4 regions of the Leptolyngbya sp. FACHB-1624 genome follow, and region 3 is predicted to be linked to each of the others. Evidence: predicted binding sites of a transcription regulator. Region 3 holds the regulator's gene; each other region holds the start of a gene.
What was found. Region 3 encodes NtcA, which controls nitrogen genes in cyanobacteria. Its sites were predicted from a motif close to TTTGTANNNNNNNNTACAAA; they were not measured.
Positions count from the first base shown of each region.

Region 1: ACMUEV_RS11580 (ferredoxin--nitrite reductase) is a predicted target of NtcA. The motif match lies at 1,615-1,634, and genes of this name have one in related genera.
Region 2: ACMUEV_RS18785 (DUF3155 domain-containing protein) is a predicted target of NtcA. The motif match lies at 1,653-1,672, and genes of this name have one in related genera.
Region 4: ACMUEV_RS10250 (DUF6761 family protein) is a predicted target of NtcA. The motif match lies at 1,642-1,661, and genes of this name have one in related genera.

Region 1 is NZ_CP180258.1:2,498,742-2,502,337, reverse strand. Features, by position in the region: gene ACMUEV_RS11580 (ferredoxin--nitrite reductase) at 1-1,497, opposite strand, end outside; gene ACMUEV_RS11575 (ubiquinol-cytochrome c reductase iron-sulfur subunit) at 1,828-2,244, shown strand; gene ACMUEV_RS11570 (hypothetical protein) at 2,316-2,555, shown strand; gene ACMUEV_RS11565 (HEAT repeat domain-containing protein) at 2,807-3,596, shown strand, end outside.
Region 2 is NZ_CP180258.1:3,995,179-3,998,774, reverse strand. Features, by position in the region: gene ACMUEV_RS18790 (GAF domain-containing sensor histidine kinase) at 155-1,390, opposite strand; gene ACMUEV_RS18785 (DUF3155 domain-containing protein) at 1,708-2,025, shown strand; gene ACMUEV_RS18780 (cofactor assembly of complex C subunit B) at 2,221-2,739, opposite strand; gene ACMUEV_RS18775 (PadR family transcriptional regulator) at 2,813-3,205, opposite strand.
Region 3 is NZ_CP180258.1:905,685-909,280, forward strand. Features, by position in the region: gene ACMUEV_RS04180 (DUF3084 domain-containing protein) at 1-813, opposite strand, end outside; gene ntcA (global nitrogen regulator NtcA) at 933-1,604, opposite strand; gene fabI (enoyl-ACP reductase FabI) at 2,044-2,844, shown strand; gene ACMUEV_RS04195 (vWA domain-containing protein) at 2,869-3,486, shown strand.
Region 4 is NZ_CP180258.1:2,233,305-2,236,900, reverse strand. Features, by position in the region: gene ACMUEV_RS10265 (caspase family protein) at 1-478, shown strand, start outside; gene ACMUEV_RS10260 (BolA family protein) at 526-771, shown strand; gene grxD (Grx4 family monothiol glutaredoxin) at 796-1,113, shown strand; gene ACMUEV_RS10250 (DUF6761 family protein) at 1,245-1,487, opposite strand; gene ACMUEV_RS10245 (response regulator transcription factor) at 1,720-2,502, shown strand; gene ACMUEV_RS10240 (WG repeat-containing protein) at 2,621-3,596, shown strand, end outside.

The DNA.
Region 1 (3,596 bases), 1.6 Mb from region 3:
AATCTCTTGCAGAATCGGTTTGAGATCTTCACAGGGAATGCTTTTTCTCACACAGGTTCCAAGTTCAGCATGTTTGCCAACTTTGCCCCCCATATAGAGATCCACGCCTTCGACTGTTTTGCCATCTTTGCGGACTTTTGTGCCCATCAGTCCGATATCTGCAACTTGAGGTTGTCCACAAGAGTTCGGGCAACCTGTCCAATGAATGCGCACTGGGCGAGGACAGTACAGGTCTTGTTCTAGCTCTTGCATTAAAGCAACCGCACGATTTTTAGTTTCAATCAGTGCGAAGTTGCAAAACTGTGCGCCAGTACAAGACACTAATGCCCGTGAAAGATTCTGAGGCTCGATCGAGAACCGTTTGACAATGGGTTCTCTGAGCAATGCAGAAACTCGTGAATCCGGAACATTCGGAATGATCACATTCTGCTCGACAGTTAAGCGAATTTCACCACTGCCGTAAACTTCAGCGATCCGAGCTAAATCAAACAAATCTTGCGCGTATAACCGTCCCACTGGAACATGCAAGCCCACATAGTTTAATCCAGGCTGTTTTTGGGCATGAATCCCAATGTGATCTCGCTTGTCCCAAAGGATCTCGTCTTTGGCAGCAGCAGGCGTAAAAGCATATCCCAATTGTTTTTCAACCGCTTCGCGGAACGGTTCCAATCCCATCTCATCAATCAGCCACATTAAGCGAGCTTTTTGACGATTTGCTCTCAGTCCCAAGTTCCGATAGACCGTTAAAATTGCTTCGCAGACCGCAACGACATCGCGCGGGTCAACCCAAGCATTGAGTGGAATTGCAGCTTCGCAGCGTTTCCCAGAGAAGAATCCGCCAACTAGGATATTGAATCCTAATGTGCCATCTTTGAAAGCGGGAACGAAAGCAATGTCATTGATTTCAGCATGAACTGAGTTATCGCGGCACCCTGCGATCGCAATATTGAATTTCCGAGGCAAGTTACTAAAGCTCGAATTACCACGACCATTGTTCGTGATCATGTCTTGAACTTTGCGAACTAGCCCACGAGTATCAATTAGCTCATCTGCATCAATGCCAGCAACAGGCGATCCGGTAATGTTACGAACGTTATCCATCCCGGATTGAATGCTCGTCAATCCAGCTTGGTCAAACTTACGAAAAATTTCGGGAAGGTCTTCAATCCGAATTCCTCGCAGTTGAAAGTTCTGGCGAGTCGTGATGTCTGCATTGCCATCATCTCCATAGCGCTGAAGGATTTCTCCGAGCACCCGGGTTTGTCCGCTCGTGATAATGCCATTCGGAACCCGCATTCTCAGCATAAATTTGCCAGGAGTTACGGGGCGAAAGAACACACCGAGCCACTTCAAGCGATGATCACGATCGGTTTCATCCATTGCTTCCCAGCCGAGCCGAGCAAAGTGCTCGAGTTCTGCTTTCACCGCAAGACCATCTTTCTCTGCTTTGAGTTTTTCAAACTTATTGAGGGTCGGTGCTGCAAGGGTGTCTGTCATGGATTGAGCCTATGAATATAAGGTGTTCCAGAGCGAACACAAATCGATATCAACTGCGGAACCGTTTGATGATTCGCGGTGATTACTGAGTAAAGGTAATCGGGATCACAGAGGACATTCGTATCTGTTGTTACAAAACTTTTCATAATATGACGTTTCTGCATAAAGCCGATTCGTTTTCGTCATCTGTCGGCGGGAAGAGGGGGAAGGGCGTACTTTAGAAATAGTTGTAATTTGGTGGGGAGCGGGGGAGGAGTGGGAGATAGAAAGGATTTACCCTACTCCCCACTCCCTACTCACTATTCCTCTATCGTTCTTTAGGAGAACCTCATGCGTCGGAGAACATTTCTATCGTGGGCAAGCGTTGGATGGGTCATGAGTCGAGTTCCGGCAGTGTTGACTGCGTTTTTAGCAGCTTGTCAGGGGGGGCAGAAGAGTGCGAGTGGGATGCAGACTGTGGGCAAAGTGGCAGAGTTAGATCAAAAAGGCTTTTTACAGACTGAGTCACCTGCACCGATCGCTGTTGTTCGTAATCCGGCTGATCCAAAATCTCTGTTAGCTGTGAATCCAACCTGTACCCATCAAGGGTGTTTAGTGGCATGGAAGGCTGAGCGTAAAGCGTTTGAATGTCCTTGTCATGGCTCAGCTTTTGCACCCGATGGCTCGGTACAGAAAGGTCCTGCAACCGCAGCTTTAGCCAAGTACGAGGCAAGCATCGATGGAGAAAATGTGGTTGTGAAACTGTAGTGAAACTTTAGGTAGAGGACGGCTCGATCGCTTTGTTCCACCGTTAGATCAGATCGAATGGAGATGTGATTATGACTCAAATGGCAGAAAAAAGCGGCAGCGCAATTAGCGACCTCGAATATGATTTGCTCACCGCCTTGCACAATAAAGCAGAAGCGGTCAAAGCTTATGAAACTTACATTCAAGATGCACAACAGATGGATTCTCAGCCCTGTGTGCAACTGTTTCAGAAGTTAAGAGAGCAAGATCAACAAACAGCTCAAGAGATTCGTCATCACCTTCAACAAGTGATGCAAAACGGCAAAATGTAAAACTCGCTTTCTTCTTCTAATTCTGGAAGCAGAAGCGAGCAGCTAGTCAATTTCAGCCGGATGGGAAGATAGAAAACAAGAATCATGTCCAGTTTTCCCTTATCTCCCCATCCCCCACTTCCCCATAAAACTCTGACCCTATGCACAATCCGAATCCTCCCGATGCTATTCTCGGAACCCCTACTTCTCGATCGCCCCTTTCTGTGGCAAAGTAAACATCGTGAGAACTGAGATGTGCTAGGGCGAATATTGTGCAGAAATTCAGCTACACCGAAATTTTGGAACGCGCTCAAACCTCGGCTCGTCGCGCGGACTGGGAGCAATTAAGCTTAGACTTACAATTGCTCCTTCTAGGAGATGAGTCTACTCAAGGAACAGCACTTTCTGACCCGAATGTGACACCTGCACTTCTGAATCTAGCCATGCAAGTTCTAGAATCCGGAAGTTTCCAAGAACGTTGGGACATCGCAAAAGTCTTTCCGAATTTCGGCATTGATGCACTTCCACCCTTAATTGAACTGCTCAAAGATGAAGAAGCTGATCCGGAGTCTCAGTGGTTTGCGATCCGCATCTTAGGAAACTTTCATCACCCTCAAGTGGTTGAAACCTTGATTGAGGTCTTGAAGACTTCGCACAGTGAAGAACTCAATTCAATGGCAGTTTCAGTGCTCGCAACTTTAGGGAGTACGGCTGTGCATGTGATTGAAGAGTTATTGCATGAAGATTCGACTCGATTGTTTGCGACCCAAGCATTAGGACAAATTCGGCGATCGCAGACCGTGCCCTTGCTGATGCAAGTCGTGAATGACTCAGATGCTCAAGTGCGCGCGATCGCCATCGAAGCCCTCAGCAGCTTTCATTCTCCTGAAATCACTGCCCTCCTAATCACGGCGCTCAAAGATGTTGCGGCTCCGGTCAGAATTGCCGCAGTATCAGGACTGGGATTTTGTGAAGGGCGAGATTTAGTCAAGCATCTCCGCCCGTTATTGTTTGATCTGAATTTAGAAGTGTGTCGTCAGGCGGCGATCGCGTTAGGTCGCC
Region 2 (3,596 bases), 3.1 Mb from region 3:
GCTGACCAAGATCTAGGGCGATCTTGAGCTGTGAATACTCAAAAAGATCGGGAGTGGGGAGCCACTCAAAGAACGATTCCTCCTCCCCACTTCACAGCTCAGGACTGCCATCGGTCTCAATCTTCTGAGTTTCAGAAGACCCAAAACTTAGATCTCAAGACTCACGCTCGCGATGAGTCTGAAGTATCACTAAAAAACTTGTCCCCTGTTTAGGGGGCTGGATGCCTTGAGGAATCCAGCCCTCTTTTTTCAATGGGCTGAACCCCTGAATCGAGCCATTCATCTGTTCCACCAATCGACGCGCGATCGCTAACCCCAACCCCGTGCCTGGAATATCTCCCTTTGCCTGCACTCCCCGATAATGCCGCTCAAACAAGTGCTCTAAATCTTCCGGTGGAATTCCCAATCCGGTATCACTGACCCAAATACAGATGCGATCGTAATGAGAATATGCCCTAATATGCACTTCTCCGCCGCTAGGCGTATATTTCAATGCATTATCGATAAGATTACTCAATACCTCTCTTAAAGCCCCAGAATTGGCGGAAACAAGGGGCAGAAATTGTGGTATTTCTGTTCGCAGGAGAAGATTGCGATCTTGCGCGATCGCACGAGCCGTTTCCACTAAGGGCAGCAAAATCTCGTGAATCGAACAAGGCGCTAATTCTAAACTTGATGCCGTCAGCACTCCAGCCGGAAGCAAGGGGATCGGGCGGATTGGATTTTCTGATAAAGCATCCACGGGATTTAAATCGATCGCTTGGTCAAATTGCTGTAAGAGTTCCTGCACGCGATCGCTCTCCCGCAAGATACTGCCTGCAATATTGCGATTCGGATCTTCCGGCTGTAACCGCTTCACTAACAATTTGCCAAACGTTCGCAATGCTGTGACGGGACTTTTCAACTGATGTAGCAAATTATCTAAAACGTCATGCTGCTGCGTTTGCATCGAGCGATGTTGTCGCTGAGCCTGATCCAACCACTGCGCCCGTTGATCCATCACACAAGCGAGGGCTAACGTACTCGCAACTCGTTCAACTTGCGATCGCTCCCAAGTTGTCCAAGGTCGATCTTCGCGCTCTGTCACTAACAACCCAAAGACTAATTCTTCATGAATCAACGGCAAGACGAGTTGCCGGGGTTGAACCAGTCCTGTTGTCACTAGATCCAGTTCTGGAATGTCCGAGGAAGGAAGAGCCAAACGGTTCGATCGCTCCAATGCCACAGAATTATCCGGATACGCTGCAACTGGGATCAAACGGGCTTGAGAACTTTCAACTAATTCTTCCGTTAGATAGATTACGCTTAGTGAAGCGCCTAACGCCTGAGTCAGCAATGCAATTTGTGATCGACACAACTCAATGAATTCGGAACTTGTAGGCATTAGCATCGACTTTTCTGCCGGATGAATCTAAGAAATAGGATTGACGTTGAGTAATTTTTCTTATTAATTTAATAGATAGTCCTGATCCCCAACTCTTTCGCACCAGTTTTTCTTAACTTTTGCCCGACTTTCCGCAACTTTTGCTGACGTAAGCGCTCATTTTAGTCGTTACATAGCAAAAGAACTCGGAAAACAACCTTAAGAAATTATGTAGATGCGTTAAGAGAAGTTGAAATCCAGGGCTGAAGCTGATATATTTTCGACGGATTTTGTAACGATCATTACAACTTTTAGGCAGTTTGGAACTTAAGGAGGTACGGGGTTTGGCAAGGAGACGTAAGCGGAAAAGTCGTCGTCGGCAGGAAGGAAGACGGATCTTAGAAAGCGTTCCTCAGTTTAGCATTGAGTGTGGCGAAGATAAGCCCGTTACCGCTGCCCGCAAGTTTATCCACGCTGAAGGCATTCTGCCGCCTGCGCTGTTACTGGTTAAGAGAAACGAGCATACTACAGATCGCTATTTTTGGGCAGAGAAAGGTTTGTTTGGCGCACAATACGTCGAAGAAAATCACTTCTTATTCCCAAGTCTGAGAACATCTGAGGATGAAATCGATGCGGTTGCTGTTCCTTCACGGAGCCGCTAAGCGTTCAGATCTCGATCCGGATCAAGTTCGAGTTTTCCAAATTTTGCTTGCCCTGAATGCAGATTTGGTGGTAGTGCCAGTCGCTACTGACCTAGTTGGGCAAGCTAAACTCAGTTACCCAGCATTCACTTCATCAAAGCTCTCCTCAACGCAACGAGGAGAGCTTTTGTCTAGAAATTCCCGTCTAAAAATTTTCTATTCCGCTTGCAGTTCCAACGATCGCTGCAATTCTGCCAATTCATCACGATGTGCTCTGACAGTAATCACACTGCGCGCATCTGTGCCCCCTTCCAATTTCAGCGAAACCTGCTCCACTCGCTCTGCCCCTTTCCAATAAAAAACACCAGCTAGAGGCGACACGAGCAACAAGCCCCACCAGAAATTCGACCCATCGGGTAGCACCATCGTCAGGACTAACGCAAAACACAGCGCTCCCACCGAAGCAAGCAGCGACAAAAATACCGCCAGGAAAACGCTTGGACGGACAACTCCTTCAAACGTCACCTGATTTAAATCGGCATCGATCGCAGCTACTCGGTAAGAGCGCTGTCCAAAATATTGGCGCAGTTGCGCCATCAGAGAATCTTCAGGCTGCTCAGAGAGCAATCGCACCTCCTGGGTTCTATCTTTGACTGAGGCGCGAATGAAGAAAAACAGCCCAATCATTAATAGAACCGTGAGGAGAAACGTCGAGGCAATTATAGGCTGATTCATGGCGCAAGAAGACAAAATCCCAGTTACACCACAAGTTTAGACAACAATGGGGATCATTCTCAGATCTCCACTGTTATTTCTCAGCCCCACTGACTGCGGGCACGCCCGAATTTTCTCGTGCATTTTCGCGTTTAACGGCATACTCTCGCCAAAGCCGAGCCAGATCTTGCGCCTGCTGCATTGCCTCAGACTTAATCTGATACATGCGGCGAGGACGACCCCGACCTTCGACTTTTTTCCAGTAGCCGGTGACCATTTCTTCGTCTTCAAGAAACTTTAGGGCACTATAGAGAACCGTATCCGATAAGCGGTACAGCGGATATTCGGTTTCGAGCAATTGGATTAGCTCGGTTCCGTAGGAGTCTCCGCGTAAGAGAACCGCTAACACATAACAGACCGCCAGTTCTTTATTGAGATAGAAAGGGGGCGGATCTTTGAAAAATTGATAGATATCCTCAAATTTCATCTGTCTGATTCCAGGCATGTGAGAAACGACTTGTTTGAGAAAGCGATCGACTAAATCAATTCAATCAATCGAAATCACAATGAGTAGGGTCATAACCCTACATTAACAATCACGCGATAGGGTTTGCCGTCCTCCCAAAGGATTAATCCTCCTGCGTGAAATATTAAATTAACGCGAATTGCCGAGATATGTAGGCGAGTTTGGGAAACTCTACAATTCGCGGAGTACCCACATCGCAGGATCAAGTTAATGATTCGCGAAGTTGGGGGTTATCATCGCAGCACCGTTGCTTTGAACGAGCCAAAATGAGAAATCAGTGGTTAAGAAGCAGGAAAGCAATGTGCCTTTCTGAACTTGTCTATCCGTAGATCAAGCTGCGCATCTCAAATCG
Region 3 (3,596 bases):
AGACAGCACTTGTGTCCGAAAAATTGCCAGATCACCTCGGCGAATCTGTTCCACATCTTGCTGAATTTGCTGAACGGCTGCCACGAGAAAAGCTCTCTGCTGTTCCAGGGTTTTCAATTCTGCTTCGCGTTGAGCAATGACTTGATCGCGCTCATTAATTTCGCGATCGCGCTTTTCAATCAGGGCAGTTCGTTCCGCAATTTGCGCATCTCGTTCCGCAATTTGGGCTTTCACCTGATCCCGTTGTTCAATTAACGCCTGCTGCTCAGATTCCAGCTGATTGATTTCGTTGCGGAGCGAGAGTGCTTGCTGAGAAACTGTTTCTAGCTGATTGCGGGTGAGATCTCGCTGCGCTTCTGTCCTGCGAAGTTGGGCATCGGTTTCTCGTTGTCGAGCGACTGAAACTTGAAGATTGGCATTGAGGCGCTTGAGATATTCCTCAATTTGGGCACGTTCCGATCGCGCTTGCTCTAGATCTTTCTCAACCTCAGCTTTTCGCTGATCGGTGGTTTTGAGATCAGCCGTGACTTTATCGAGGTCACGATTTGTCGCCCGCAAATCGGCTTGAATTCGCCCGAAGTTCAACACCATCTCTCGAAAGGTGCGACTGGCAAGCAGTAAAACGCCTAACGTAGAGGCAGAAATCAGCGTGCCCGTCAAAATCGTCACGACAACTGCTGTTTGTTTGGGACGGAGATTGAACAAGCTGAGGCGGGCTTTTCCCACGCGCGTTCCTAAGCGATCGCCGACTGTCGCGATCACCCCTCCTAACACCAACACCACCAAAATTAGAATTAGCCCGACATCGGACATGACGCTCCCACAAACCCCTAGACATACTGCACTCTAAGGGCACTTTCAGACTTTGCCTTTCATTATGACTGCTCGCTCTATGATTCGCGTGAGTCACTCAGGACTGAATTCTAATCGAATTAGGTAAATTGTTGACTAAGCGTTACCGGATTATGAACGGTTATTTTTTTCTTGTGAATTGAGATCATTTTGTCCTGACGCAAATCTCCCAGTAAGCGGGTGACTGTGACGCGAGTCGAGCCGATTGCTTCAGCGATCGCTTGGTGAGACAGTTTGAGATCAATCATGATCCCCTCTTGTGAGGGCACACCAAAGTCACGACACAGAATCAGGAGGAAACTAACAAGACGCGATCCCATATCTCGGTGCGCCAGCGTTTCGATCATCATTTCAGTTTGTAAGATTCTCGACGACAAGCCTTTCAGCATCAGCATCGAGAGTTCGGGATTGTCTTTGAGCGCTTTTTCAACTTGTTCGATCGGAACAGACAGCAATTCGACAGGGGTGAAGGCAACTGCGTGATAAAAGCGATCGGCACGTTGTCCTGTGATCAGAGAAAGCACCCCGAACACGCTGTTTTCTCGCAGCAGCGCGACGGTAATTTCTTCTCCTGCCTCGTACACCCGTGAGAGTTTAACCGCACCCTTGACGAGAAAGTAGACCCGCTCCGCCGGATCGCCCGGAAAGAAGATGGTCTTACCGCGTTCAAACGTCTCTACAACAGGAGGATATGCTCCCCCTCCAATCTGACGAAACATCGCTGCAAGCGGTTTATCCTTGGTCACTACCATTTCTTTCCTTGTCGTATCGAGTGAAGCTGGGAAGTCTAACAGTCTATGTAAGCAATCGATGACTTTAGACCACTAAAACTGAGTCTATGATCTGTTTTAGTGTCGTAAACTACAATTTCGCTTTGATCTTCAGAAAACTCAGTAAATTCTCTAAGAAGAAGGCGCAATTTCGAGTCGATCTACTGGAATCTTCTGGGCAGACCCAATAATTTCCACAGATCATACCGTGAAAGCACGAATATTCTAGGACGAGGCATTAAGGAATCATGAAGGATTCCGAACCAGAATCAGAGAGGATTCGCTGGCAGAAAAACCGAACTGAGAAATGACGCAATTCGATCCTCGATCCGCCAAGCTTGGGACGATCGCGTCAGCGAGGAGCAGTTCGAGAGGGATCCCTTTCTGCTATCCTCATAAATGCTTTACACGGTAGAAGACCATGCTAGACCTGACTGGAAAGAACGCACTTGTAACGGGAATCGCGAACAACCGCTCGATCGCATGGGGCATCGCTCAGCAGCTACACAAAGCAGGCGCAAATATTGGCATCACCTATCTACCGGATGCAACCGGCAAAGCGGAAAAGAAAGTTGCCGACTTGACCGAGCCGCTCAATCCCAGTTTGTTCTTGCCTTTGAACGTGCAAGATGACGCACAGATTGAGAGCGCATTCAATACCGTGAAAGACAAATGGGGCAAGTTGGATATTCTGATCCACTGTCTCGCATTTGCTAGCAAAGATGATTTATCCGGCGATTTCTCCAAAACGTCGCGCGCGGGTTATTCGCTGGCGTTGGATATCAGTTCTTACTCGCTGGTGCAACTAGCTGGAGCCGCAAAACCTCTAATGAGCGAAGGCGGTAGTATCGTGACGCTGACTTACCTCGGTGGTGTGAAAGTCATCCCGAACTATAACGTCATGGGAATTGCCAAGGCAGCATTGGAAATGAACGTGCGCTACCTCGCAAATGAGTTAGGGCAGAACAATATTCGAGTCAATGCGATTTCAGCAGGCCCGATTCGAACATTGGCTTCCTCGGCAGTCGGTGGCATTCTCGATATGATTCACCACGTTGAAGAAGTTGCGCCGTTACGTCGAACTGTGACGCAGATCGAAGTCGGGAATACCGCAGCATTTCTCTGTAGTGATCTATCAAGCGGGATCACGGGTCAGGTGATCTACGTCGATGCAGGCTACGAAATTATGGGGATGACGGGATCGAAGCCCACTGCTGGATAGCAATTAGACGATAGGAGATGTGCCGTGCCCAATTTTGAAACTTTGCAAAATCGAGACTACACCTTGATTTTGGATAAAAGTGGCAGTATGTCTACCAATGATCAAATTGGGGGCGGCAGTCGTTGGGAAGCAGCCCAAGAATCAACGCTGGCACTGGCGCGCAAATGCGAACAGTTTGATCCCGACGGTATTACGGTTTATACGTTTTCTAGCCGATTCAGACGGTACGAGAATGTGACGACGAGCAAAGTCGCACAGATTTTTATGGAAAACGATCCGGTTGGCTCGACCAATCTGGCAGCAGTGTTGCGGGATGCCACCGAAGATTATTTTCGCCGCAAAGCCACAGGGCAGAGCAAAACTGGAGAAACCATTTTAGTCATTACCGATGGTGAGCCGGACGATCGTCGAGCCGTGATTGAAGCGATCGTGCAAGCGACACAGAAAATGGAACGCGATGAAGAATTAGCCATTTCTTTTATTCAAGTTGGCTCAGACGCCAGTGCGACAAAATTCTTGAAGGTTCTCGACGATCAGCTTCAAAGTGTGGGAGCAAAGTTTGATATCTGCGACACGGTGACGATGGATGATATGGCAGATATGAGTTTGGCAGAAGTGTTGTTGAATGCGATCGTAGATTAGCACGCTAAAACAGCGATTAAGTTTGGGCAGAATGAGCGGCGATCGAGCCTAAAATCGCAAGCCCAGTCAATCGACTCGATGCACCCAATTGGGTCAGTCGCAGCAGCAAT
Region 4 (3,596 bases), 1.3 Mb from region 3:
GCCTGAAGAGTCGGATGCCCCCGATCAAATGTTTTGGGAACGGTTGTTGTTTGGAGGGAGTGCGCTCTTATTAGTGTTGCTGCTTGGCGTGCTGTTCCGCAACTGGTCGGCGTTTATGGGCGGGCAGCAAACGGCGAATACTCAACCTTCTCCTGCGCCTCAAGCTGTGGCATCACCGAGTCCTGATTCTGGAAAGATCTTGAATGAAGCCCGATCGTTAATCAAACCCACGCTAGCATCAGATGCAAGTCGCGCGATTGATCGGGCGCGCGCAATCCCACCGAATGATCCCCTCTATGCTGAAGCGCAACAAGACATCGATCGATGGAGTCGCAATATTCTAGAAATTGCGCGCAAACGAGCAGAGCAGAAAGAGTTTCAACAAGCAATTTCAGCCGCTCAACTCGTTCCAAAAGATCGACCTCAAGTTTACGCCGAGGCACAGAAAGCGATCCAGCAGTGGCGCAAAGCTCGTTAGACTAAGAATCAGGAAAATTCGCGAAACGATTACATCGAGGAACCCCAATGATTAGCCCGGATCAGGTTGAGGCAATGATCAAAGCAGGATTGCCGGATGCCCAAGTGCAGGCAAACAGTCCTGATGGGGAGCATTTCGAGGTGACAGTCGTCTCCTCAGCCTTTGCTGGGAAGCGTCGCGTTCAACAGCATCAGCTTGTGTATGGTGCGGTTCAACAGGCACTCTCCACCGAAGCCATTCATGCTCTCTCACTGAATACGTTCACGCCCGAAGAATGGGCAACCAAAAACTAACTCTCTTACCCCTTGAACTTACTTATGACTACCTCAAACCGCATCAAATCGATCGTCGATAGCGACAAAATTGTCGTTTTCATGAAAGGCAGCAAACTCATGCCAATGTGCGGCTTTTCCAATAACGTTGTGCAAATTCTCAATACGCTGGGTGTCCCCTACACGACTGTAGACGTGCTAGAAGACCCTGAAGTCCGTCAAGGCGTGAAAGAGTTCTCGAACTGGCCAACGATTCCCCAAGTGTATGTGAATGGGGAATTTATTGGCGGTTCGGACATCATGATTGAGATGTACCAGAGTGGCGAATTGCAGCAGCTTGTAGAAGTTGCGCTTGCCTCGTAATGAGGTGGGGAGTGGGGAGATGGGGAGTGGGGAAGATTAATTCTTACTCCCTACTCCCCACTCCCTACTCTCACCTTTGCGACTGACCAACCAAATCAAAAAGGGGCGCACACGCACCCCTTTTCCCATTTCTATCGGTAGTCTGGCTCTGGCATCACCATGTCGAAATTCGACGGATCATAGATGTAGCGAGTAATCTCCTCTTCCAGACGATTGATCTGGTACGGCTCTAGCACGCTAGCATGTCGGAGCGCGGACAAGTACCCGTCTAAGTAGAGACGCAGGTCATCGTAACGATAGCCCCGGTTCCAGAGTTCGACGAGAGCGTCGGAGAGGCGTTGATAATAGCGAATCGTCAAAGAATCTTGAAGCATATGCGATGACGCGAAAACAACAGATGCCGTTTGGCATTCCACTCACTGAGCTATGACTTTAGCTTAACATTACCCTCGCTATTCTCTCAGTTTGTATCGAAATTCTATAGAAAGACATACTCCGATACGGAACGTTGTGTAGGCGGAGTACATATGGGTAGCACCCGTTACAAATCAAAACTAAGAAGCTTTGATACCCTTAACTCAAGCATTTTGAGGTCAAGTTGCCCCCGTGGGAGCCATTAATATACAAATCGTTGAAGGAAATCCGCACCTTCGATCGCTGCTAGGATGGCATCTTCAGCAGGCGGGCTACCAAGTCCACCAATCGGCTGATTTGCACCAAGCGCGTGAGATGTTTCTGGTGCGGCAGCCCAATCTCATGATCCTTGATTCTGAGATGCCCAGTGGCGATGGGTTGGAGTTTTGTCGCTGGTTGAGTCAGCAGCAGACGGCGCTGATTCTGATGCTGTCTGCCCGGACAACTGAATCTGATATTGTCGCAGGGTTGCGATCGGGGGCAGATGATTATCTGACGAAGCCGTTCGGGATGCAGGAGTTTTTGGCGCGAGTGGAGGCGTTGTTGCGACGACAGCGGACGGCGGCTCCTCCGGTCAATCTCGATTTCGGGGATCTGAAAATTGATCTGGTGCATCGGCGGGTGCGATTTAAGGGTGAGTTGATTGAGTTGACCCCACAGGAGTTTAGTTTGCTCTATGTGCTGGCTCAGGCAGGCGGAACCGCTTTGAGTCGGGCAGATCTGCTGCAACGAGCTTGGCCTGATGAGATTGATAATCCTCGAACTGTGGATACTCACGTCCTGTCTTTGCGTAAGAAGGTGGAGATTGATCCGAGGCAACCGAATTTGATTCAGACGGTGCGGAATGTGGGGTATCGGTTGAATTTGGAGATTTTGAACGCGCCTCCGGTGCATCAGAATAATGGGCAATTGCCTCGTAAACCAGCAACGGCTTCAATGTCGAGAATGGCAGCGGTTCAACGTCCTCGGATTTAGGGAAAAATTTCGACGAATTCCTGATTTGTTGGATAACCGATGTGATGCAATGCGATCGCATATGTTCCAAAATCTGTGGGGTCGATACACTTAGGAGAATCTATGACGGTTCTGGGTCATGATGCTGCGTTTTTTATTGCTTGCGACGTTGGGGTTTGCGACGGTTAGTGTTTGCAGCCATCCGCCAAATTTGACGATCGAACAACGTGCGATCGCCAGTGATCTCTTCGAGATCGATCATCAATTTGACAGTGCAACCGATTTTGCTGAGGGAACCGCGCTGGTGCAATTGGGGCGGGAATTCCGCTATATCGATCGTTTGGGACGAGTCAGTATTACGCCGAAACAAGAGTTTGAAGCGTATTCGCCCTTTTCGGAAGGCTTGGCGGTGGTAAAATTGGGGGATCAGTATGGGTTTCTGAATCGTCAGGGAGAAGTAGCAATTCCGCCGAAATTTGAACGGGTGACGCGATTTCGAGAAGGATTTGCAGTCGTGCAGATGGGACGGCTTTACGGATTTATCAAATCGACTGGAGAAGTTGCGATCGCGCCTCAATATCAATTGACCTCGGGCTTTTCTGGCGGATTGGCAGCCGTGAAGAGTGGCGAGAAATATGGCTATATCGATTCATCGGGTCGAACTGCGATCTCACCAAGATTCGATGACGCTTGGCAGTTTTCTCATGGGCTTGCTGCTGCCAAAATCGGTCAGAAATGGGGCTATATCAATCAAACTGGGCAATTTGTTGTGCAACCTCAGTTTGATGGCGCGTTTAATTTTTCGGATTCGATGGGTCGGGTACGACTCGGAAATCAATGGGGATTTGTCGATACGAGTGGGAAAATTGCGATCGCGCCTCAATATCAATTTGCGTCTGATTTCTCAAATGGGTTAGCACTCGTTGAGCAGAATGATCGCTGGGGATATATTCAGAAATCTGGCAAGTTTGCGATCGCACCTCAATATCAATTTGCTGGAAGTTTTTCAGATGGATTAGCGCCCGTGAAAATTAAAGAAAAGTGGGGCTATATCGACACAACGGGCAAAATTGCGATCGCGCCTCAATTTGATGAAGCAGGAGATTTTAAAGAAG